3 regions of the Paenibacillus sp. YAE3 genome follow, and region 1 is predicted to be linked to each of the others. Evidence: riboswitches for the same ligand, from Rfam matches in the RefSeq annotation. Region 1 holds a riboswitch; each other region holds the start of a gene.
The links. A riboswitch is a leader RNA that binds a small molecule or an ion and turns the genes downstream of it on or off. The one in region 1 is predicted to bind thiamine pyrophosphate.
Positions count from the first base shown of each region.

Region 2: another riboswitch for thiamine pyrophosphate. It lies ahead of AC27KL_RS19780 (YkoF family thiamine/hydroxymethylpyrimidine-binding protein); the one in region 1 lies ahead of AC27KL_RS01715 (ABC transporter substrate-binding protein).
Region 3: another riboswitch for thiamine pyrophosphate. It lies ahead of tenI (thiazole tautomerase TenI); the one in region 1 lies ahead of AC27KL_RS01715 (ABC transporter substrate-binding protein).

Region 1 covers NZ_BAAIYF010000001.1:373,242-381,058, forward strand. The annotation lists gene AC27KL_RS01695 (MFS transporter) at 1-350, shown strand, start outside; gene AC27KL_RS01700 (Ger(x)C family spore germination protein) at 374-1,519, opposite strand; gene AC27KL_RS01705 (spore germination protein) at 1,516-2,955, opposite strand; gene AC27KL_RS01710 (GerAB/ArcD/ProY family transporter) at 2,952-3,992, opposite strand; TPP riboswitch at 4,188-4,299, shown strand; gene AC27KL_RS01715 (ABC transporter substrate-binding protein) at 4,479-5,525, shown strand; gene AC27KL_RS01720 (MTH1187 family thiamine-binding protein) at 5,601-5,894, shown strand; gene AC27KL_RS01725 (ABC transporter permease) at 5,891-6,652, shown strand; gene AC27KL_RS01730 (ABC transporter ATP-binding protein) at 6,682-7,515, shown strand; gene AC27KL_RS01735 (DUF3888 domain-containing protein) at 7,687-7,817, shown strand, end outside.
Region 2 covers NZ_BAAIYF010000010.1:112,818-120,634, forward strand. The annotation lists gene AC27KL_RS19765 (energy-coupling factor transporter transmembrane component T family protein) at 5-844, opposite strand; gene AC27KL_RS19770 (ABC transporter ATP-binding protein) at 838-2,616, opposite strand; gene AC27KL_RS19775 (ECF transporter S component) at 2,616-3,209, opposite strand; gene AC27KL_RS19780 (YkoF family thiamine/hydroxymethylpyrimidine-binding protein) at 3,206-3,862, opposite strand; TPP riboswitch at 4,006-4,122, opposite strand; gene AC27KL_RS19785 (HelD family protein) at 4,421-6,586, shown strand; gene AC27KL_RS19790 (CD3324 family protein) at 6,924-7,226, shown strand; gene AC27KL_RS19795 (PucR family transcriptional regulator) at 7,526-7,817, shown strand, end outside.
Region 3 covers NZ_BAAIYF010000010.1:182,766-190,582, reverse strand. The annotation lists gene AC27KL_RS20085 (ThiF family adenylyltransferase) at 19-1,041, opposite strand; gene AC27KL_RS20080 (thiazole synthase) at 1,053-1,820, opposite strand; gene thiS (sulfur carrier protein ThiS) at 1,826-2,032, opposite strand; gene thiO (glycine oxidase ThiO) at 2,013-3,185, opposite strand; gene tenI (thiazole tautomerase TenI) at 3,169-3,801, opposite strand; TPP riboswitch at 3,914-4,018, opposite strand; gene pulA (type I pullulanase) at 4,152-6,218, opposite strand; gene gcvH (glycine cleavage system protein GcvH) at 6,676-7,068, opposite strand; gene sdaAA (L-serine ammonia-lyase, iron-sulfur-dependent, subunit alpha) at 7,131-7,817, opposite strand, start outside.

The DNA of each region.
Region 1 (7,817 bases):
TTCCTTTTACCGCCGCGGTCTGGTCCGCGTTTGCCGTCATCCTGCTGCTTGGGTTGTTTATGTCCGGCATCTTTTCGATCGCCCTTGTCTTTGCGAGCAAGCTGCTGGCAGGAACCGAAGAATCGACGCCAAGCATCCTGATCGCCTCGGGCGGCGTCGGGGGAGCGGTGCTGCCCCTGATCATCGGCTGGTGCATGGACCATCTGGAGGTGAACCAAACCTCGTGGATGCTCGCTTTGTTTACGCTTTTTATGGTCGCGCTCAGCTTCGCGGCATATGTTTTGCAGCGCAGGCAGCTCCAAGCCGCCGAACGACGGCAGGAAATCGCGCAGGAGGCTTGCAGCAACTGAAGCAATCGACGGGCAACCGGCGTTTATTTCAATTTCGAAATGCCGCCGCTGATCAGGTTCACCTTGATATCGATCTTCCCGATGCTGTCCGAATCCAGATCGATTTCCCCCTTGGCGCTTAATCGATGCCAGGCATCGGGCATATTCCGGCGGAGTATGCCCGATAGCCCATAGGCGTCGACGTCCATTTCCAAGGCTTTTAAGTAGGTTCTCATCACCTGTTGCTTCACTTCCCTCGCAGCTTCCATTTCCAGTTCCCTCTTGTTCAGTCTGGCGTTCAGCTGCGGAATCGTGGCCTGCATGGACACGCTAATGTCGAAAACGGGCTTGCCCTGCCTCAGCTTCGGACGGATCGAGGGCTTGATTTTGTTCATGACCAACATGGCCTGTACTTTTTTCTCCTGCTTGACCGCAAGCGGGGTTCTTCTCGTTTTCTTTTCCAGCCACCTCAGGCCCAGGATATTCTCCGACACGAGGCATCCCCGGAATTTCTGGTTATTCAAAAAACAGACCCCGGTCATGCTGACGTTGGGCGAAGGTTTTCCGTCTTCCGTCCATCCCGGCATGATTTCGACGTACGGCAGCAGAACCGTCTCGCCCTTCTCTTTCCATTTCCATATAAACTTGTAAAGGTACAGCGGGGCGATGACCGAGCTCTGTTCATAGATCCGCATCGGGCTGTTAAGCTGGGAGTATACGACCGACAGCTCGTTGATGGATTTCGTATTGAGCACCTCTTCCAACGGATCCCGGGTGGCCATCGTCCAGACGGTATACCGGAATTCGTAATAACGGTCCCATACCTCCAGCACCTGATCCACGATGCCATGCTTCAAGGCAGCCTCGCTGAAAACGATCGACTTTACGTTGCTCCACGAGATCCTTTGCGGGCTGGAAGCGTACAAATTAAAAATCGCCTCATCGAACGAAGCCCCTCCCGCTTTTCCGACGGAGGTCTTCTGCTGCTGCATCTGTCCCGACTCCTTTTTGGCGATGCCGCTGAAATTAACCATTTGGATGTAAACGACAACCTGGTTTTCAACGTAATCGACCCCGATCGTATTAACGTAAATCATGTGTTCGATTTCCCTTGCTCCCCAGCAGCCCGTAAGCGGAACGATCAAGAGCGCCGCGGCAAGGAGGCAGCGAACCCAACGCACGTTTTTCATCCCTTTTTCCCCGCCTTGCTGGTGAACTCGCCTTTTCCCCATGGCATCCGAAACAGGATTTTATACATCTCCCTGAATCTCGGAGGACTTACCGGAGACAAATAGAACGTGCCGAAAGAGCGCAGGTTGACCATGAACAGGACCAAAGCCAGCAGGCAGAACAGCGTGCCGAACAACCCCAACAGCCCGCTGATCAGAAGCACGAGAATGCGAAACAGACTGACGATGTTGACCAGGGACTGGTTCACCAAAGTAAACGTCGCAAGCACCGATATGGCGATGACGACGATCGTCCCCGGGCCCGCAATCCCTGCGCTGATGGCAGCTTGGCCGATGATCAGCCCGCCCACGACCGATAAGGTCTGTCCAAACGCGGAAGGTAGCCTCATGCCTGCTTCGCGGAAAATCTCGAACAACAGCAGCATCACCATCGCCTCCAGAGGAGCCGGGAGCGGCACGCCCTGCCTGGAATTCACCAAGGTCGCCAGCAGCGTAAAAGGGATTTGGTCCTGATGGTACGTCGTCAGCGCAATCCAAAACCCCGGCAGGAACAGGGAAAGCAGCACGCCGCAAATCCGCAAAAAACGCGTAAAAGCAACCACGACATTGACGAGATGCGCGTCCTCCGAGGAGTTGAGCAGAAAGTTGAAGCTCGCCGGGGCGATGAGCACCGTCGGAGCGCCGCTCATGACGATCGCAAATTTCCCGTGAAGCAGCGCGTTGACGGCATAGTCCGGCCTTCCCGTATAAGTCATCAGCGGAAAAAGCGAGAAGCCCGTCAATATCTCTTCGAGTTGGCTGTTGCTCACAAGGCCTTTGACGTTCACGCGGGAAAGTTTCGTTCGGATCTCCTGCAGGACATGCTCCTGGATCGTCTCCTTATGGTACAGAAGATGAACTTTCGTCGACGTTTCGGAACCGATCGTAAACTCCTCGACGGCAAGGAGATGGGTCTTCAGCCGTCTTCGGATCAAAGCGATATTGGTGTACGAGTCCTCGATAAAACCGTCCCTCGGCCCCCTCGTCGAAACCTCCGTGTTCGGCTCCTCCGGCTGCCGTTTGGGCGCATTGGTCATAATCATCGAGTAGCAGCTGTTCGACGGCGCGAAGATCAGCAGAAGGTCTCCCGCGAGCACGGTCTCTTTCATTGCCGCCTCCCTTTGGTCCTCGGGGATCGGGTCCATGGGGAACGGAATTTTGCGCGGCCAATCCATCTCGTCCGACAGCAGGATCTGCTCCGGTATATTCATCAGTTCGGGCACGACCCATTGCTCCACTCTTGCCGTATCGGACAATCCCTGGCAGTAAATCAGCTGAACCGAATAACCCGGTACCGATAACGGAATCGTTTTTCTTCGGATATCCGAGCTTGATCCAAACAGCTCCGTAACGATGCCTTCGATGGCCTGGGCTTCCTTTCGTTCACGGCTTTTCACGATATTCTCCCCCTTCGCCGGGCCAAGCCGATCAGCCCCGTGATGATCACCGAAAAAGCCACTATTCCCCACACCGATACGGGAAGCACATAGACGGACAGGGCCTTCATAAAATACCGGTCGCTGAAAGGAACGGCCATGATGATCAGGATCGCGATAAAAATCCCCCCCAGCACCCACGCTTTCTCTTTTTTGCCCTTCACCCGAAAAACGTCGAGAATGAGGAACAAAGCGAGCGAAATTCTCAAAAATGCGCCGCAGAACCATTGGTAGACGCTAAAAAAGTCCAGATGCTCGACGTATCGGCCAATGTTCAGGAGCCTCCATTGCTCGTAAGCAGGAAACCGGAGCTTGCCCGCTTCGTCCGCCCCGAATTCGACGATGGCGCCCATGACGGGCCCCAGAGTAAGTCCTAAAAAAAGCAAAACCGTGACGGCCAAGGAAACATAGGTTATGCGCGTTCGGATATGATGCTGCAAAAAGAAGATCATGATGACTTCGGCAAAGCCGGCCCCCGCATAAAGCGTCCCCTTCCACACGGGCCCCATGCCAAGTTCAAGCATCGGCTTCAGCAAGGAGTAGTCCTTGTGGGGCATATTAAACGACATGACAAAAAAGCCAAGCACAATCACCATCGGCAGCAATAAACTCGCGGTATTGGCAACGGATTGAATGCCCAAAAAAGCGTTTAAAGCCGAGATCAGAAGGAACAGAAACGAAAAGATCATAATGGGCGTTTCGGGAGAGAAGGTCAGATGAATCCAATATACGGTATCCCGGGTCGTTACCGCGCAAATGGCAAACAGGTACAAACCAATGAAAACGGCCAAAACGCGGCCCACGATCGGATGATAGGCTTTGGCCAACCAATCGAACAGATGGCGTTTATTGAGTTTCGCCATGCCCGCATAAAGAAATGCCGCCCATACGAGCGTGAGTCCGCATGCCAGCAGCACCGAAATCCAGGCGTCCCGTTTTGCCGCGTCAAGCAAAATAGGAATGATGATGACATGATTCAGCAGGCCGGTGCTCAGCATCAAAATCATGACCGTTTGAATGAACGAAATGCTTGTTTTGATTTTCCTCAGCCCCCTGTAAAAACCAGACTCCTTTCATCCTTATAGTGGCATTTCTACGGGCATTTATACGCTGGCTTGTCCAGCCGCGCGGCCGAAAGCGTTGAATTATTCCGAGCTTAGGACTATAATACCAATGTAATAACCCGTTAACTTCATAAGAATCCGGGGTGCTGGAATCGGCCGGCTGAGATTGTATCCCTCCAAGATACTGACCCTTAAACCTGATCTGGGTAATGCCAGCGTAGGAAAAGCCATCGTCATGGCGTTCGCCATGTCATCCTTGCGCCTTAAGCGTCCCGCATCCGGGGCGCTTTTTTTGTTGAATGATCGGACCTTCCGGCGAAAATAAAGACGGCCGCGGTCCCGTGATTCGCCTCCAGATATGGAAACGCGATTCTTTTGCAAAATGAAGGGGATTAAATGGACAAGGGAGAGAGAAACGCAATGAAAACGAAAAAAATCGGACTGTTTTTGCTGGCATTCCTGCTTGTGCTGGTTACGGCCGCTTGCGGAAGCAAAAACGCCCAAACGACGGGCCAAGGAACGCCTTCCGGGGAAACCTCCTCGGCCGGCGGCGGCGAGCCCAAAAAGCTGAAGGATGTCAAAGTCGTGCTGGACTGGACGCCGAACACGAACCATACGGGACTCTACGTCGCCAAAGAAAAGGGGTACTACCAAGAAGAAGGCCTGAACGTCGACATCGTGCAGCCGGGAGCCGGCGGCGCGGAGGCGATGGTGGCATCGGGCAAGGTGCCGTTTGGCGTGAGCGTGCAGGAAAACGTCACCCAAGCGCGCACGCAAGGCGTTCCGCTCGTGTCGATCGCGGCGGTGATCCAGCATAACACTTCCGGTTTTGCCGCGCCCGTGGACCGGAACATCAAACGGCCGAAGGATTTTGAAGGCAAAACGTACGGCGGCTGGGGCTCCCCGGTGGAAAAAGCCGTGATCGATTCGATCATGGACATCGACAAGGCCGACGTCAGCAAGCTGAAAATCGTCAACATGGGCGAAGCGGATTATTTTACGGCGGTGAAACGCGACATCGATTTCGCCTGGATTTTCTACGGCTGGACCGGCATCGAAGCCGAGCTCCGCAAGGAGCCGCTCGATATGCTGTACGTCAAAGACTTCTCCGACAAGCTGGATTATTACACGCCGGTCCTCGTCACCAATGAAAAGCAGATCAAGGAAGATCCGGAGCTGGTCAAAGCGTTTATGCGCGCTACCTCCAAAGGTTATCAATTCGCGATTGAGCATCCCGAGGATGCAGCCAACATCTTGATCAAAGCCGTGCCCGAGCTCGACAAGGATCTCGTCATGGCCAGCCAGAAGTGGCTCAGCCCGAAATACCAGGACGACGCCAAGCGCTGGGGCGAGCAGAAGGAACAGGTATGGAAAGGATATTCGGATTGGATGTACGAGCATAAGCTGCTCGACAAGCCGCTGGACGTCGAAAACGCGTTTACGAACGACTTTTTGCCGCAGCAATAGGTAAGGATCGCTGTACCAAGCGAACCCGCTGCGTGATTTAAAGCAATCATCAAATTTTAAAAGGACGTGATTGATATGGCTCATACCCTGCTCAGCATACAGGTCATTCCAAAAACGCCGAACAACGAGGATTCCTACGATTACGTCGACCGCGCCATCGAAGTGATCCAAAAGTCTGGCGTCAAATACGAGGTGCACCCGCTTGAAACGACGATGGAAGGCGAACTCGAGGAATTGCTCGACGTCGTGCGCCGCATGCATGAAGCTCTTGTGGAGGCGGGCAGCCCAAGCATCATTTCCCAGATCAAAATCGCCCATCGTCCCGGCGGCATCAGCATGGAGCGGCTTACGGAGAAATACCGTCCATGAGACGTTGGTGGAATAGCGTATGGCCGCCCTTTGTGGCGGTCCTCTTCTTTTTGGTCGCATGGGAACTGAGCACCTCGCTGTTTCATATCGAAAAATGGATCCTCCCCTCCCCGGTGGATATCGCCAAGGAAACCGCAGTTGGGGCCGGGGATCTGTGGGGCCATGTCGGGGCCACGGTGAGGCTGACGCTCGAAGGATTTATCATCGGAACGGCGGTCGGGCTGATCATCGCGCTGATCCTGCACCTGATCCCGTTTCTCAAGTCGGCCTTGTACCCGCTGCTCATTTTGAGCCAAAACATTCCGACCATCGCGCTTGCCCCGCTCCTGATGATCTGGTTCGGCTTCGGGCTGCTGCCCAAGCTGATCGTCATTACCCTGGTCTGCTTTTTCCCCGTTGCCGTCGCCACGATGGGCGGACTGAAGCAGACCGACCGGGTCATGCTGAATTACATGCGGATGATCGGCGCGAACAAGCGGCAAATTTTCGCCAAACTGGAGCTGCCGCACGCGCTGCCCGCGATCTTTTCGGGCGTCAAAATCGCGGCGACGTACAGCGTGATGGGAGCGGTCATCGCGGAGTGGATCGGTGCCGACAAGGGGATCGGATACTATATGATGCTGCAAAAATCGGGCTACCGCACCGATCGCATGTTTGTCGCCATCATGATCATCGTGGCGCTAAGCCTGCTCCTGTTCGGCATCATCGCCCTGCTTGAAAAATGGCTTGTACGGTGGAAACCGAAACAGGAAAACTGATACCGGAAAAGAAAGGAGCTGCTAAACCTATGTCAACGCTGGAACAAAAGCCGGCTGCCCTGGAAACCGGCGATCATCAAACCGTTCCCGCCCTCGAAGCGGCCGGCATCAGCAAAACCTTCCGGTCCAAGCGAAGCCGGCTGCAGGTGCTGGACGACGTAACGCTGACCGTGGGCAAAGGCGAATTCGTCTCCATCCTCGGACCGTCCGGCAGCGGCAAAAGCACGCTGTTCCATATCATCGGCGGCCTCGTCAAACCGGATGCGGGCAGCATACGCATGAACGGCGCGGACGTAACCGGCCAGCAGGGACATATCAGCTACATGCCGCAGCAGCCGGCCTTGTTCCCATGGCGGACGATCGAAGACAACGTTCTGCTGTCCCAGGAGGTCCAAGGGAAGGTTGACCGGGAAGCCCGCGAAAATGCCCGCCGATGGCTCGGTAAGGTCGGGCTTGGCGGATTCGAGAAAAACCATCCGCATACGCTGTCCGGCGGCATGCAGCAGCGGGCCGCTTTCCTGCGCGCCCTGCTCAGCCCGCAGGAGCTGATGTGCCTCGACGAGCCGTTCAGCGCGCTCGATGCCCTGACCCGCAGCGACATGCAGCGCTGGCTGCTCGATATTTGGGAGGAGAGCCGCCGCTCGGTGCTCTTTATTACGCATAATATCGAAGAGGCGCTGCTGCTATCCAGCCGTATTTACGTGTTTTCGAGCCGTCCCGCCTCGGTGCTTCACGAGATCGACGTGCCGTTCCAACGCCCGCGCCGCGAGGACATCATCGAGCATCCCGATTTCATCCGGCTCAGACGCGAGCTGTCCGGCTGGCTGCGCGAAGAGCAGCTGAAAATGCAAGGAGCCACTTAAGATTCGGCCGCATAAAAAACGGCCCGTGCTTGCCGTTCCGGAAGGAACCCATGCACGGGCCGTTTTGTATAGATCCCCGATGATGTTCTTGATCTCCGATCATGTTCGAATCGTTTTACAAGCCGAATATTTTCATCCAAATCAGGGGAACGTTGTATACGAGGTGAAACGATGAAATCCCAACTACGATCGGCCGTGCTGCTCTTGTCCGTTTTCCTGTCTTCTTGCCCCGCCGCTGCCGCCGCGGAGGAGCTTCAGCCGAAAGAGCCGAAGCTGCAGCTGTACCAAGACATGATGCTGGA
Region 2 (7,817 bases), on a different contig from region 1:
CCTCTCAAAGTTCCCCGTTATACCACCGCAGCGTCCCCAGGGCATAGGAAAAACCGCAGCTGAACGCGACGATCGCCAGCATGAGGGCCATAAATGCCCAATCTCTCCAGGTGACCCGAATCCGGTCATAAAAATCGCGCCGGCCCGTTCCGGTAAACCCTCTCGATACCATCGCCACCGCGGCCCGTTCCGATTTGCGGATCGCTCCGGCGAGCAGCGGAATGCCATAGCGCTTGAGCGCCTCCAGCAGCGACCGGGGCGTGCGGCGGATGCGTCCGGCCCCCCTTACCCGGTGCGCTCGTTGCATGATGGATAATTCCTCGCGGAACAAGGGCAAAAAACGAAAACCCGCCAAAATGCCGTAAGCGAGCTTGGGCGGCAGCTTGCACTGCTGCATCAGGCTGAGCATCAGCTTGACCGGGTCGGTCGTCAGCATAAACAGAAGCGACAGCGCGGAAAACAGCAGCGTGCGCAATCCGAGCGACAGGGCCACCTGAAATGCGGCCACCGTCACCCGCACCGGTCCGATGGACCATAGGACCGCGGAGCCCGGTTCCGGCTGCTCGCGCGGGAACAAAGCGGCGGTCCAGAAATAACCGCATGCCAGGACAAGGAACGGCGAAAACAGAAGCAGCCATCTTCTCCAGGAGACGTCCCCGAATATCCATGTGACAAGCAGCGTCATGACCAACGCCGCCGAAGTCGTCACCGGATCGAATACCAGCGACAGCGGGAGCACGCACAATACGACGGTCACGCCTTTGATGACCGGATTCAGCTCCTCAAGCCGAAGCAGCCGCGGCCGGGGGACCGGGACGGATTTTTCGCTCTGGACGTTCAGCATGGATCTCCCATCTCCATGGCTTGCAGCAACCGCGCGGCTATCGGGGGGATAAGGCCTTGATCTTCCAGAAATCGCGCGGGCTTGGACCAGAGCGAGATCGGAGGCCCCTCGAAATGAATCGAACCGCTGTTCATAACGATTACGCGGTCGGCGTATTCCTGCACGAATTCCATGTCATGCGTGATGACGACGACGGCCAACCCCTGGTCCGCGCGGGCCCGCAGGCCTGACATCAGCTCCTTGGCCCCATGGGCGTCCTGCCCGTAGGTCGGTTCGTCGCACAGCAAAATTTGCTGTTCGTCCGACAGCATGGCGGCCACGCTCAGGCGCCGCTTCTGTCCTTGGCTCAACGAGAAGGGGCTGAAGGACTCGCGGCCCTCCAGACGGAATCGTTGCAAAAGGCCGTTTACCCGCTCGCCGATGTCCGTGTCGCTGCGGTTCTGCAATCGAAAGGAATAAGCCAACTCGTCATACACCGTATCGGCGACGAATTGATGTTCCGGATGCTGGAAAATAAATCCGATCCGGCTCCGGAGCTCGGCTTCCTTCCAGTCCGGCAGCGGTTTGCCGTCCAGCGTGACGCTGCCGGACGAAGGCTCCAGAAGCCCGGACAGCACGGCGAACAGCGTCGATTTTCCCGCACCGTTCCTGCCGGTAACCGCCAGAAGCTCTCCCGCGCGGACCGACAGGGAGATCTCCTCGATCACCGCCCGTTTTCCCCGGAAGAAGGACAACCGGTCTGCGCGAAGCAGGATGCGTTCGGCAACGCCGGGGCCGGATGCGCGTTCGGAGACGGCCGCGCCGCGGCGCGCAGGTTCCGCGTTTTTTTGTAGCCGCGCCCGAAGCAAACGGGCCGCTTGTTTTTGAATTTGGGCCGGATACCCCGTCCATTCCTTGATAAGCTCCCGGGCGGAAAGCGGCAGCGGGCCCGGGATATCCCCGGCATCCGCTTGGCCGCCGGTCACGCCGGCATCCCGGATCAACGCGCGGTGAAGCGTGGCGGCCCGAGGGAGCCAAATGCCGTCTTGCGCCGCTTCGTGTGCTTGGTTCGTAAAAAACGCATCCGGTTTCCCCTCATATCGAACCGTTCCTTGCTTGTCCATAACGACAAGTCGGTCGACGTATTCCATCCATGGATCGAGGTTGTGCTCGATCAGCAGGATCGTCATCGGCAGCAGCCGGCGGAGGGCATGGATCCGGTCCGCGAGCTGCTGCGCCGAAGCCGGATCGAGATTCGACGTCGGTTCGTCCAGGATGAGCACCTTGGGCCTAAGGACGAGCGCCGCGGCGATGGCGACGCGCTGTTTTTGCCCTCCGGAGAGCGTATGGATTTCTTTCTCCCGGCACTCGCTCAGCTGAACGAGCTTCAGTGCATCTTCGATCCGCCCGCCGATCTCCTCCCGGGGGCAGCCGATGTTTTCCAGGCAAAAGGCGAGCTCCTGCTCGACCGTCAGCATGCAAAACTGGCTGTCCGGGTCTTGAAAGACGATGCCGACGGTTTGGGCCGTTTTTCCGGGATGGCGAAGGTCCGGCGTTTCTCCGAACAGCTTCACGCTGCCGGTAACGACGCTTTCCACCGCATGCGGGTATATCCCGTTCAAGCAGAGGGCGAGCGAGCTTTTTCCGCAGCCGCCGGGACCCAAAAGCAGCGTGATTTCCCCCTTGTATAACGACATCGAAACCGAAGACAGCACGTCATCCCCAAGATGGTCGTCGAGCTTCAGGGAAATCCGGTCGGCTTCCAGCACCGGTCGGCGGTCTACAGCGGCCATTAGGACACCTCCGCCTTGGAACTCAGCTGACCGCGCGAAGTTTTGGCGATCGGGAAGCTGCGGAGCACGCCGGTTTTGGCCAGCGCGTCGGCGATCCATTTGCCGAGCAGGCCGGCGAGCAGCACGGAGCTGAGGATGCGGGTGATGAACATGGCCAGCAGCAGGCCCGGGGACAACGCGGCAAACCCCGAGTGGATGAAACCCCAGGCAAAGCTGAAGACGGCCGAACCGGCGCCTGCGGCCATCAAGGCCGGGGCGGAATAGTTCCGGTAACGCAGCGCCGCAAAGACGGCTTCGGCCCCGAGCCCTTGGATAAAGGCCGACAAAATAAGCACCGGCCCTGTCGTATTGCCGATCAGAAGCTCGACGGTTCCGGCCACCGTTTCCGACAAAAGCGCGGCTCCCGGACGCTGCAATATATATGCCGAGATGATCGATACGATAAACCAGATCCCGAAAATGACCTCGTATCCCATCGGCCCCATCAAGCCGACCAGGACGTTGCCGACCTGCAGGAAAAGAACGTATACGACGGCAAAAACGACCGACAGCGAACTCAGCACGATAATGTCGCGCAATTTCCAGTTTTTCATCGGATCTGCGCCTCCCCGGCTTGTTTTCGCGCAGGCTTCGGGGAAGGGCTGTTGCACGACAGGGTTGCGGTCATCACCAAATGGGACGTTTCCTCCGCAGCGTTGGCAAACGCCTGCTCCAGCGTCCGGAACACGTCGCCGGCAGTCCCGTCGAGGCGGCTTGCATAATGAACGCTTCCGGAGAAGGTGCCCAGCGTTTGAGCCGTCCGGACCGCCTCCGCGATCATGCCCATATATCCCGGCGCGTTCATCGGATAAAGGGCGAACTGCGCCGACGTGTCGACCCCCGAGGGGGCAGCGTTCAAACGGACGTCATCCTCCGACATGTACGCGTCGCCGCTGGAGTCGCCCGGGCAGCCGATCGAAAACGTGCCGCTGAACACGACATGCTCCCCGCTTTCCGCCGCATGGGCGAACATCGACTGCACGACGTCGAACACATGGGACATCCGCCCGCGGACGCAGGTGCTGACATCGTCCGTAAACATCCATACTTTGGACGTATTCGTCCGTTTCAAAGCCTCTTCGATGATTTCGGCAAAACGGCCGCTCATCGGATAAATCGAAAAACGGCAGCCCGCGATGCGGCTGGTCCCGCAAGCGCCGGCGGATCCCCCGCACGCTTCTATGCCGTTATGCAAATTTTCAGTCATAACCTTCGTTTCCTCCTTCATCGAACGCTGATCGATTTTCAACTTCAAGCCGGCCGGCACGCAAAAAAACCGCACCCGAAAGAGTGCAGCTCGCGGACGGCTCGAAGGCCGGTTCCGTCGTTCGGATCGAAGGGCCTCGAAGCAGTCGTTTCACCGCACTTCCCCACGCTAGTATGACCTAGATCGGGTGTAAAGGGTTAACGTTCGCGCATGCATTCGCTACTTGTCTCTCAGCCAGAAAGGCACCCCTAGTGCTATCTATCCGTATGCAGTTTTTTGCTGGTTCCCATTATACAGCTTCGAAAAAGATTGTAAAGACCCGAGTCTTTTGAAAGCGCCGTTTTCAAAACGGGCCGCGCTGGAGAATGCGCCTTCATTGTGATATACTGAATATCCTTTCTAAGCGGGCTTATGGCTCACGACTAAGCATCAGCTTACCAGGGCAGGGTGGTTCGCGGCGTTCGCCCCGTACATATCGTAGGGTTGCAGCGAACGGCGCACGAACGGCTCCCGCGGCCATTTTGGGCTGGCGGAAAAACTTTTAGGAGGTAACTGAAATTGGAGCAAACTTTTCAAAGTGCCTATCAAGAGGAAGAGCGAAGGCTGAATGCAACGATAGCGGAAATCGACAAGCAGCTGGAGCGGCTGCGCGCGATCCCGGTGTATACCGGGCATGATTTTACCGAGCAGGTGCTCGAGGCCGGGCGCGAGGAAAAAAGGCAGTCCTTGGCCAAGAGCCTGGCGGCCCCTTATTTTGGACGGCTTGATTTTCAGGAAAAAAAGGATGCGGCGCCCAAACCGCTTTACATCGGCAAAATCGGCGTCGATCACGAGGAGGTCGGCGAGCAGCCGATGGTCATCGATTGGCGGGCCCCGATCGCCAGCGTGTTTTATTCCTTCACGGGCGGGGATGAACCGGCTTCGTACGAAGCGCCCGGAGGAACGATTGAAGGGCTGGTGTATTTAAAGCGGAACCTCGTCATCCGGAAGCAGATTTTGGAGCGGGTGTCCGACACGTATGACCGGAACGGCGACCAGCCGGCCGTATCCGACGAATTTCTGGTATACCGGCTGGGCGAAAACAAGGACAACAAGCTGCGCGACATCGTTTCCACCATCCAGGCGGAGCAGGACAAAATCATCCGCGCGGCAAAAAATACGGCGCTGATCATCCAAGGGGTGGCGGGAAGCGGAAAAACGACCGTGGCGCTGCACCGCCTCGCCTATTTGCTGTATCAGTACAAGGAGCAGGTCACGGCAGAGAAGATGATCATTTTTGCCCCGAACCATATGTTCCTCGATTACATTTCCGACGTGCTGCCCGAACTCGGCGTCGGGGACATCCAGCAGAGCACGTTCGCGGATTGGGCCATGAAGCAGCTCGGCATCGAGATTCCGCTTGCCGATCCGTCCGAGACGCTTTCCTACTGGTTCGAATCGGACGGGGGAATGCCGGAGGTGACGGACGAGGTTCCCGGACGCTTCAAGGGCTCGATCCGGTTCATGGAGATGATCCGCGCCTGCATCGAGGCGATGGAAGACGCTTCGGTGCCCCAAGCGGACTTTATGCCTTGGGAGGGCGCCGTGCTTGCGCGCGATACGATTCTCCACTGGTTCAACGACGAATATAAGCCGTATCCGCTCGCCAAGCGGAAAGAACGGGTGATGGCGAGAATCCACCGGTGGGTCGAGATGGAGCTGAAAAAGTCGCCTTCGGCCGCCGCGATGAAGGAACGGAAGAAAAAAGCGTCCCAGCGCGAAAAATCATATGCCGCCAAGTGGCCGAAGTTCGAGCCGCTCGTGCTGTACAAGCAAATGTTCAAAGCGCTGAAGCTGCAGGCCGGCTGGCCGGAAGAACGGCTGGCGGGCATTCCGGACGCCGTGTTGAAATCGACGCAAAAGGATTTGAAAAAGGATATCCTGCGCGAGGAAGACCTGCCTGCCCTGTTGTACATCCATTATTTGCTCAACGATATCACGGGAGAACAGCGGTTCGACCATATCGTCATCGACGAGGCGCAGGATTTTTCGCCATTTCAGGTCGCGGTCCTCGATTTGTTCGTGAAAGGCCACTCCTTTACCATTCTCGGGGATTTGTCCCAAGGCATCCATGCCTACCGGGGAGTTCATGGCTGGGAGGAAATGAGGGCCTGGTTCAAGCCGGAAGACACGGCGTATTTTGCGCTTACGCGGAGCTACCGCTCCACGATGGAAATCATCGAATTCGCCAACCGCATCCTCGAGCAAGGGGTAAGCAGCGAACTGCTTGCGGTGCCCGTTTTTCGGAGCGGGAACCCGGTGCGCATGATCGCCTATGGAAGCGGCGAAGACGAGCGCTTAAAGGGCCTGCGCGAAGGGCTGCTTAAGCTTTCGTCGGGCGATTACCGAACGGTGGCCGTGTTGACGCGGACGCTGAAGGACGCAAGGGCGCTGCACGAACGGCTGCAGCCGGACTTGCCTGATCTTCACTTGATCGACGGCGGCGACCAGGCGTACGAGGGCGGCTTATCCGTCCTGCCCGTATACCTCTCGAAAGGCCTCGAATTTGACGCGGTCATCGTGGCGGATGCGGACGGGGAGCATTACGGCGCTTCGGCTTGGGATGCGAAGCTGCTGTACGTCGGGTGCACGCGCGCGCTGCACGAGCTGTGGCTGATGCACGGCGGCCCGCTGCCGGATTATTTGCAAAACATGGATGAAGAGATCGCGGTGACGGGCTGGTAGGGCCAAGATCCGTGCGCCTGGCATCCGCAGGTAAAAAAATCCTGGTAAAAAACGTATATACTTATTCTTTCGCTTGAAGAGAAGCTCCAAATATGAGTTAATAAAGGTGTCGGACGGCCGACAACTTCCTAAAGAAAGGAGCTGATGCAATTTTGATCACAAATAACGAGGTGGTTTCCGCCTAAGCGGAAATCGCAAAGTTCAGGGGGGCCGGAAGCAGGCCTCCCTAATTACCTTTTTTAAATATATCCTACATAACAGAAAGGAGGGAGCGATAAAATGTTCAACGCAAAATTCGCAAATCGGAACCAACATCTGATGAAGGAGGACGTTTATCGTGAATTACCGAAACGGGAGGGATGTGCTTCCCCCTAGTTTGCTGAAAGAGCTGCAGAAGCACATTGAGGGCGAGCTGATCTACATTCCCAAAAGAAGCAGCGAACGTGTCGGCTGGGGAGTCAACAGCGGCACCAGACAGATGATCGAGCGCAGAAACGAGGAGATTTACAATCTCCATTGCAGCGGACACTCGCTCGAATATTTGACGAAAACTTTCCATCTGTCCGTCGAAAGCATCCGGAAGGTCATCTTCAAAAAGCGTGCGGAGCATGGCGCGGAAACAGTGCCGGTACGCCGTTGATTGCCGCCGGGCTCATCAAAATCATATGGAGCGGGGATTTGAAACATCCTCGTTTGCGAAAGGGCATCCCGATCGGTTCTTACGAGAAACTTAGGGATTCCCTTTTTCGTTTGCGTTCGTTTCCCAAAGCTCCTGCCTTTGGGCGCAAAAGCTTCTTTCCTTCTTCTGGATACGGGATTCGTTTCATGGCAAGAAGGCAGGAAGGTAAGGTACAATGAAGGCAGGAACGACATCACGCGGTCATGGAGCGGCGCGTCAGCTTCATCCCATCATAACCGTGAACCGTGAGAGGTGAGGAAATGAGTTTAAAAGGCTTGACCGTAAGAGAAATGCTTGAACTTCCCGTCATGCAAAACGCAAAGCTGATCAGCGGGGAAAAGGGACTGGACCGGATCGTGCAGTATATCGATATTTGGGAGGTTCCCGATATCGGGAGCTGGCTCCGGGAAGGCGAAATGGTGCTCACCGCCGGGTATCCCGCGCGCGACAACCTATCGCTCCTCACCGATATGATCGAGCAGCTCGCCAAAGTCAACGGGGCGGGCATTGCCATCAAACCCGAACGGTTCATTCCCCGAATCCCGCAGGAAA
Region 3 (7,817 bases), on a different contig from region 1:
CCCTCCGCCCCTTCGGACTCAGCCTAAATAGCGGTGGTACAAGCTTTTGGCTTCCGCGATGTCCTTCGTTCCGTGCACGAGAACCCGCCCGTCCCAAAAAACCGTCAACCGGCATCCTCCCGCCGCAAAAGACACGAGATACGGGTTCTCCTTGACCTCGCCGCCCAGCCGGGACAATCTGCGCGCCAGCTCCTTCAAATCGCGCCGGACCGGTGCGTGCGGACGAATTTGCACCGTATCCCGGCCGCACAACACGGCTGTCCGGGACTGATTGGCCGGCTGCAGGTACGGGTGGGTGCGGTGTTTTCCGCATGACGGGCAATCCGGCTTCTTCATGCCCCCGACCCGGATCGCGGCATGGGCGCCCGTCCATAAATCGAACGAAACGAGCTTGCCGTGCAAAGCATCCCGATCGCCTACCAACAGCTTAAGCGCTTCGGAGGCTTGGTAAGCCGCGACCATTTGCGCCGCCGGAGCGATGACGCCGGCCGTATCGCAAGTTGCGCCGCCGGTCGGCACCGTCCCAAGCAAACAGTAGAGGCATGGCGTTCGGCCGGGCACGATCGTGAAGGTTATGCCGTAACTGCCGACGCAAGCGCCGTAAATCCATGGAATGCCCAGCTTCTGGGACAAATCGTTGATCACGAGCCGCGTCTCGAAGTTGTCCGTCCCGTCGAGGATGACGTCCACGCCCTGCGCCAGCCCTTCGATTTCCGCAGCGGCGGCGTCGGCGACGACGGCCCGGATGTCGATGTCCGAATTGATGCGTTCCAGGCGGGCTTTGGCCGCCGCCGCTTTCGGCAGGCGCAGCAGGGCGTCTTCTTCGCAGTACAGCTGCTGCCGCTGCAGATTGCTCGTCTCCACGTAGTCGCGGTCCACGATGGTGACGGTGCCTACGCCTGCGCGCACAAGCGTTTCCGCGCTTACCGACCCCAGCGCTCCCGCGCCGACGATCAGGACATGCCCCTCTCCAAGCTTCCGCTGGCCGTCCGGACCGATTTGGGGGAACAACGCTTGCCTCGAATACCGATCGTTATGCATCCCGTCCCCGCTCATGTGACGCTGATTCCCTCGAGCGGGCTGCTGGCGGTCCCGCAGCGCTTTTTCGGAATGCGGCCGGCTTCGTAGCCGAGCCGCCCCGCTTCGATGGCGAGCTTCATGGCGAGGGCCATTTTTACCGGGTCCTTGGCGCCCGAAACCGCCGAATTAAGCAGCACGCCGTCGGCGCCAAGCTCCATGGCGACGGCCGCGTCCGACGGCGTGCCGATGCCGGCGTCGACGATGACGGGCACGGTAGATTGCTCGATGATAAGGCTCAAGTTCAAGGGGTTCACGATTCCTTGGCCGGAGCCGATCGGCGATGCTCCCGGCATCACCGCGTGCACGCCGAGTTCCTGCAGCCGCTTCGCCAGCAGCACGTCGTCCGACGTGTAGGGCAGCACGATGAATCCTTCCTCCAGGAGCATTTCCGAAGCCCGCAGCGTTTCGATCGGATCGGGAAGCAGCGTCTTCATGTCGCCGATCACCTCGACCTTGATCATGTCGCATAATCCGGAGGCTTTGGCGAGCCTTGCGATGCGCACCGCTTCCTCCGCCGTCCGCGCGCCCGCCGTATTGGGCAGCAGCGTAAACCGTTCGATGTCGATCATCTCCAAAAAATTAGGCTGGTCCGGTTCGTAAATGTTCATCCGCCGAACGGCAAACGTCAAGATTTGGGCGCCGGATACGTTTACGGCTGCCTTCTGCACCTCAAAATCCGGGAACTTCCCCGTTCCCAGCAGCAATCTCGATTGAAATTGATGCGGTCCGATAGTTAACATGTTCCTTATCCTCCTCCCACAAAATGCACCAGCTCGATCCGGTCTCCGTTTCGGACGGCCGTGTCCGCATGTTCGTTTTTCCCGAGTACGGCCTGGTTGATTTCCACGACGACGACTTGCCGATCCAGGCCAAAATGTTCCAACAGCCGCGATACCGTCGCGACCGACTCCGGCACCTGCACGGCTTCCCCGTTAACGATCAGATCCAGCATGAACGCCCCTCCCTTCCGGCTGCCTGACGGCCCCATGCCGCTCGGGCGCAAAAGATTCCCAGCCTGCGAATGCGGGCTGCCCGCCGCTCATCTGTTCGGCGATCAGTGCCCCGGTAATGGGGCTCAGCAGTACGCCGTTGCGATAATGCCCTACGGCGACGAACAAACCGTCGCAGCCTGCCGCCGCTCCGAGATAAGGGAGGCCGTCGCGGGTTTGCGGCCGCAGCCCTGCCCACGCCTTCTCCCACCTGGCAGCCGTTATCCGCGGCACGAGAGCGGCTGCTTTGGCCATCAGCCCCATCAAACCTTCGACGGACACCGTCAGCTCATCGTTGCGCTCGACCATGGAAGCTCCGACGAGGAGTCTCCCTCCCCGCTTCGGCACCAAATAACAGCCGTCGGTGAATATGGTATGGCTTACCAAAGGGACCTCCGTTACGACCGAAAAGCATTCGCCTTTCACCGGGTATACGCCGGTTTCGATTCCCGCTTGCGCCAGCAGCCGCTGGCCGTGGACGCCTGCAGCGATGACCGCCTGTCCGCAGCTTATCGTCCCTTCATCCGTGACGACGCCGGTAACCCGCCCCCGTTCCAGCCGCAGCGAACGAACGCTGCAATTCTCCTTGGCTTCGGCGCCGAGCATGACGGCTGCCCGGACATAGGCGGCCGTCAATTCGGGCGCCGACACCTGCCCGTCCCCGGGAATCCGCATCGCGCCTTCGATGCGGCCCGTCAGGTTAGGCTCCAACTCGTTAGCTTCAGCAGGCGTAAGCCACGCCGCCGTTTCCCCTGCTTGGCGTTGAGAGGCGATCATCCGCCGGCAATCGGCGGCCTGGTCGGGCGTCAACGCCACCTTCAAAAGCCCTTTCTGCACCAGTCCGATGTCGATGCCGGTAAGCTCCCTCAGCTCCTCCGCCAGCCGGGGAAACATCGCCCGGCTCTGCCGTGCGAGGTCGAACAGCACGTCCGCCCGGTGCGTCTCCGACTGGGCGCCGAGCATGCCGGCCGCCGCGCCCGACGCGCCGGAGCCGATTGTCTCCCGCTCCAGAATCAATACGCGCCTGCCCTTCTTTGCCAGATGGTACGCGATGGAACCGCCGATGACGCCGCCTCCGACCACGACGACGTCAGCAACGTCAGCTTGATGGACCATGGTTTTCCCTCCCGTTATGTAAACATTGATAATAAGCGGCAGCAGCGCTGACCGGGTCTGCCGCTTCCAAAATCCCGCTCATGACAGCCACGCCCGCCGCGCCGGCTTCAAGTATCTCCGCCACGTTCGCCGGCTTCACCCCGCCGATGGCGATAACGGGAATGCGGACGCGGCTCGCGAGCAGCCTCAGTTCCCCAGGTCCGCGGGCCGGAGAACCGGGCTTGGATGCCGTCGCATAGACATGCCCGAAAATCACGTAATCCGCCCCTTTCTCCTCGGCCTCCACGGCCTCGTGCAGCGAATGGACCGACCGGCCGATCCGCAACTGCGGAAACCACTTCTTCACATCGGATACATCCAGGCTGTGATGCCCGAGCTGCACGCCCCGCACCCCGGCGGCAGCCGCGACGTCGGCCCGATCGTTCAGCACGATGCGGTTTGCGGGAACCCCCGCAGCCAGCAGCATTCCGATTCCCTCCAGCAGCTCGCGCGCCGTTTTGGCCCGTTCCCTTACATGAAACGCATCCACGTATGGATGGATGAGGCCGGCAATTCTCGCCAGCTCATCCAGCGGCTGCCTTCCCGTCGAAACGACATGCAGTTCCCTCCCTGCCACAGGACCTCAACTCCCGCAAAAAAATAAAGGCCGCTTTCCCGAAAGAAAGTGGCCTTTTCCGCACGTCGACAGCCTTGCGCCCCCAAAAAAACGCATAAGGCGCAAGCATAAAACGTTGTTCTTACCACTTCCCTCCGCTGGCATCGCTCCAGATCAGGTTCAAAGGGTCCGGAAATCGCACTTCCGTCTCAGCCGTCAGGCACCCCTAGTGATTTGCTATGAAATTGAAATTTACTATAACATGAATTCCGGCATGTGGCAATCTCTTCCATCCTGTTTTTTCAGCCAGCGCATCCGAAGCATCCGGCCAAAGCGCCCCCGGACCGAAAACCGGAAAAACGCGGCGGCAGTCAACGCGTAAGCAGAAATCGATGGGCTTGGCTGATGCCGCCCGCATCCTCGAACAACACCATCATGGACAGAGCCGGAACAACCGCCTGTTCGTCCCGGATCCAATCAAGCGCCTCGTTCCCGGCACGCTCTTCGTTTACCGCGACCTTCCAGCCGGTTTTGGAAAAAGGAATGTCCAGCTTAATCTCATGGTTGTTCGCGTTATAGACGACGATGATGTTTTTCCAAGCATCGCCGCCCGCAAAGTCCTTCAGCATAAAAGCGACCACCTGGTCCCCGCAGCGGAGCGTTTCCAAATGATTGTCAATCTGCTCCCGGGAGGTCAAGCGAAAGGCGGGGTGGCTTCTCCGAAGCTCGATCAGGCCCCGGTAATAGTCAAAAACCGGCCTAAACCTCCGCTTGTTTTCCCATCTTATGGCATTGACGGCATCGCCGCTGCGGTAGCTGTTATGATCCCCGTATTTCGTGCGGAGCAGCTCGTCGCCGGCATGAATGAGCGGAATCCCTTGGGAGGTCAGCACGATGCCGTTGGCCAGGAGGGCGCGTTTTACCGTCTCGCTTTTCATGATGTTCTCGCCGTCTATGCTCCGGTACGGCTCGGATTTTTCCACGGCCTCATGCAGGCTCCCTCCATGAACGAGTTCCCCGTTTCGGATGTCCGGAAACTTGGCCTCGTCCCGCAGCCCCTGCGTCGCCAGCACTTTATCCCATAAATTCAAATTGTCGTGAACGGTCACGTAATTGACCGATTCGAGCGGAGCATCCGCGAAATCGCAAATCGATCCCCTGACCCCTTCAAGGACCGCCGCTTCCGTGCCCGTTCCGCCCGTGGCGAAACCTTTCCCTTCGCCGTCGCTGTCCCCTTTGATCGCGCCGCGGAAATGGTCGTTGAATACGGCAAAGCCGAGATTCCTCTGGCTGCCTTTCAACGTTTGCCGCGCGAGCGGAGATTCCCCGCCCGTCCAGGGCTCCCCGTAGACGATGATGGCCGGGTCCGCCTCGCGGCGCAGCTCTTCGACCATCAGCTTGACGGTATCGGTATCGATTAGTCCCATCAAGTCCAAACGGAATCCGTCGATGTGATATTCGTCCGCCCAATAACGAACCGAATCGAGAATGAATTTCCGGACCATCGGGCGCTCCGTCGCCAGCTCGTTGCCGACGCCGGAACCGTTTGCCAGCCTGCCTTCGGCGTCCCTGCGGTAGAAGTACCCGGGCACGACCGCCTCGAACGGTCCGTCCTCGACGCTGTAGGTATGATTGTACACGACGTCCATCACTACGCGGATCCCTTTGCCGTGCAGCGCCATGACCATTTCCTTGAATTCGCGGATCCGGAGACCCGGCACGGTCGGATCGGTCGCGTAGGAGCCTTCCGGCACGTTAAAATGCTGCGGATCATACCCCCAATTGTACTTCGGCCCGGAAGCGCCGGGATCGTCCGCCTGCAGTTCGTTCACCGTTTGGAAATCGAATATCGGCAGCAGGTGGACATGCGTGACTCCAAGCTCCGCCAGATGGTCGATGCCAATCGCATTGCCGTCCTTATCGCGCAGTCCCGTTTCCGTAAACGCTTTAAATTTTCCTTTATGTTGAAAACCGGCGCCAGGGTCGGCCGAAAAATCGCGCACATGCAGTTCATACAAAACGGCGTCTTCGCACCCTGCCATGGGCGGCCTGCGGTCCGCTTCCCAGCCGGGCGGGTTCCAGGCTTCCATGTCCACGATCGCCGACCTGGCGCCGTTGGCGCTGACGGCTTTCGAATACGGATCTGCGGCATAGCGGATGGTTCCATCCGGGTGCTCGATTTTGTACATATAATAGCGGCCGGCAAGATCGCCGGAAAATCGCAAAAACCATACGCCGTCCTTCCACTTTTTCATCCCGACTTCGAGTCCGCCCGCATGATCGAAGACCTCGCCGTCCGCGTTATAACAACCCGCATCCTCATAAAGCGCGAGCGTCACTTTTGCGGCCCCGGGCGCCCACAGCTTAAAAACGCTTTCCGTTTTGCTATACGTGCAGCCCAAATCCCGTCCGCCGTAATACTCCGTGATTTCCCTCATGATTACACCACCGTAAGCTATGACATTCGATGCACGCAAGGATGCTGCATAATCCCCAAAACAGACTTTCAGTCCGAAATAGACAGCGACAAAGTTTGGTTCGGCTACATACTGTTTCCGGGAGCGGCCGGAACCGGATTTTGCATCATCCCAACGTCAAAAAGCCTAACCTATCCTATGTGCTTTTGTTGCCAAATGTACAGGTTTGTATGCATCGAAAGAGCCCAATTTGAAGCGTGCCGCCGTCAAAATAGGCGGAACGTGGTTGCGGGCTTGCGGAAGGCGGCAACGGCGCAGCTGCGCCGCCATTTAGGCGGGGCGTCGCTGCTGCAGGCCCTTTAAGGCGGACTTCGGCCCTCCCGCTTATTCAGGCGCTTCAGCGCGGATTCAGGCGCAAAAAAGGCGCCGGATCATGCCGGATCCGACGCCTTTCCCCTCCGTTTTTTCGGATTGAAAGCTACTCTTCGAGAAACTCTGCGTATTGCTCCGGACTGAGCAAAGCCGAGAGCTGCTCCTCCAGATCGCCTTCGACTTCGATTTCAGCCATCCACCCGCCGCCGTACGGCTCGTTGTTGACGAGCTCCGGCTCGTCGCCGAGCCGCGGATTGATTTTGGCGATTTGACCGCTGACGGGGCTGAACAGGTCCGACACGGTTTTGACGGATTCGATCGTGCCGATGCTTTCTTCAGCCTGTACGCTTGCGCCTTCTTCGGGAAGCTCCACGAATACGATGTCGCCAAGCTGATGCTGGGCGAAATCGCTGATGCCGATGCGCACGACGTTTCCGCTTACCTTTTCGACCCATTCGTGATCCTTGCTGTACCAACGGTTTTCTTTCACATTGCTCATCGTTTTTCGACTCTCCTTCGATTCTTGTCGTCATCCTTCGAAATAGGGTTGCTAATGAGCCATTATGGGGTGTCTGACGGCGGCTGCTTGGTTTCTTTGGCTTCCTTGGCTTTGCGGCGGCGCTGCTCGACCAGCTCTCGGGTCAGCCTGCGGCCGGTAGGCGTGGCGGCAAGGCCGCCTTTGCCCGTTTCGCGGTGTTTGCTCGGCATGGCGCTGCCGACCTCCAGCATGACGCCGATGACCTCGTCGGCGGGAATGACGCTGCCGACGCCGGCAAGGGCCATATCGGCGGCTGCCAGCGCGGTGACGGCGCCGAGGCCGTTGCGGACGATGCACGGAATTTCCACGAGTCCCGCAACGGGATCGCAAATGAGGCCGAGGCAGTTTTTCAAGGCCAGGCCGACCGCATGGACGGCCTGAAGCGGCGAGCCGCCCCTCAGTTCGACCATCGCCCCGGCCGCCATGCCGATCGCCGATCCGACCTCGGCCTGGCAGCCGCCTTCCGCGCCGGAAATCGACGCGTTGTTGGCAATGACGTACCCGATCGCCCCGGCCGTAAATAAGCCGCGCACCAGCTTGTCGTCCTCCCAGCCGAAGCGTTCCTGCGAGCTGACGAACACGCCGGGAATGATGCCGCAGGAGCCCGCCGTCGGCGTGGCGATGATTCTCCCCATCGAAGCGTTCACTTCGGAGACGGCGAGCGCGTAAGCCATCGCCATGGCGGAGGGCTCGCCGAGCGACGTATCGCC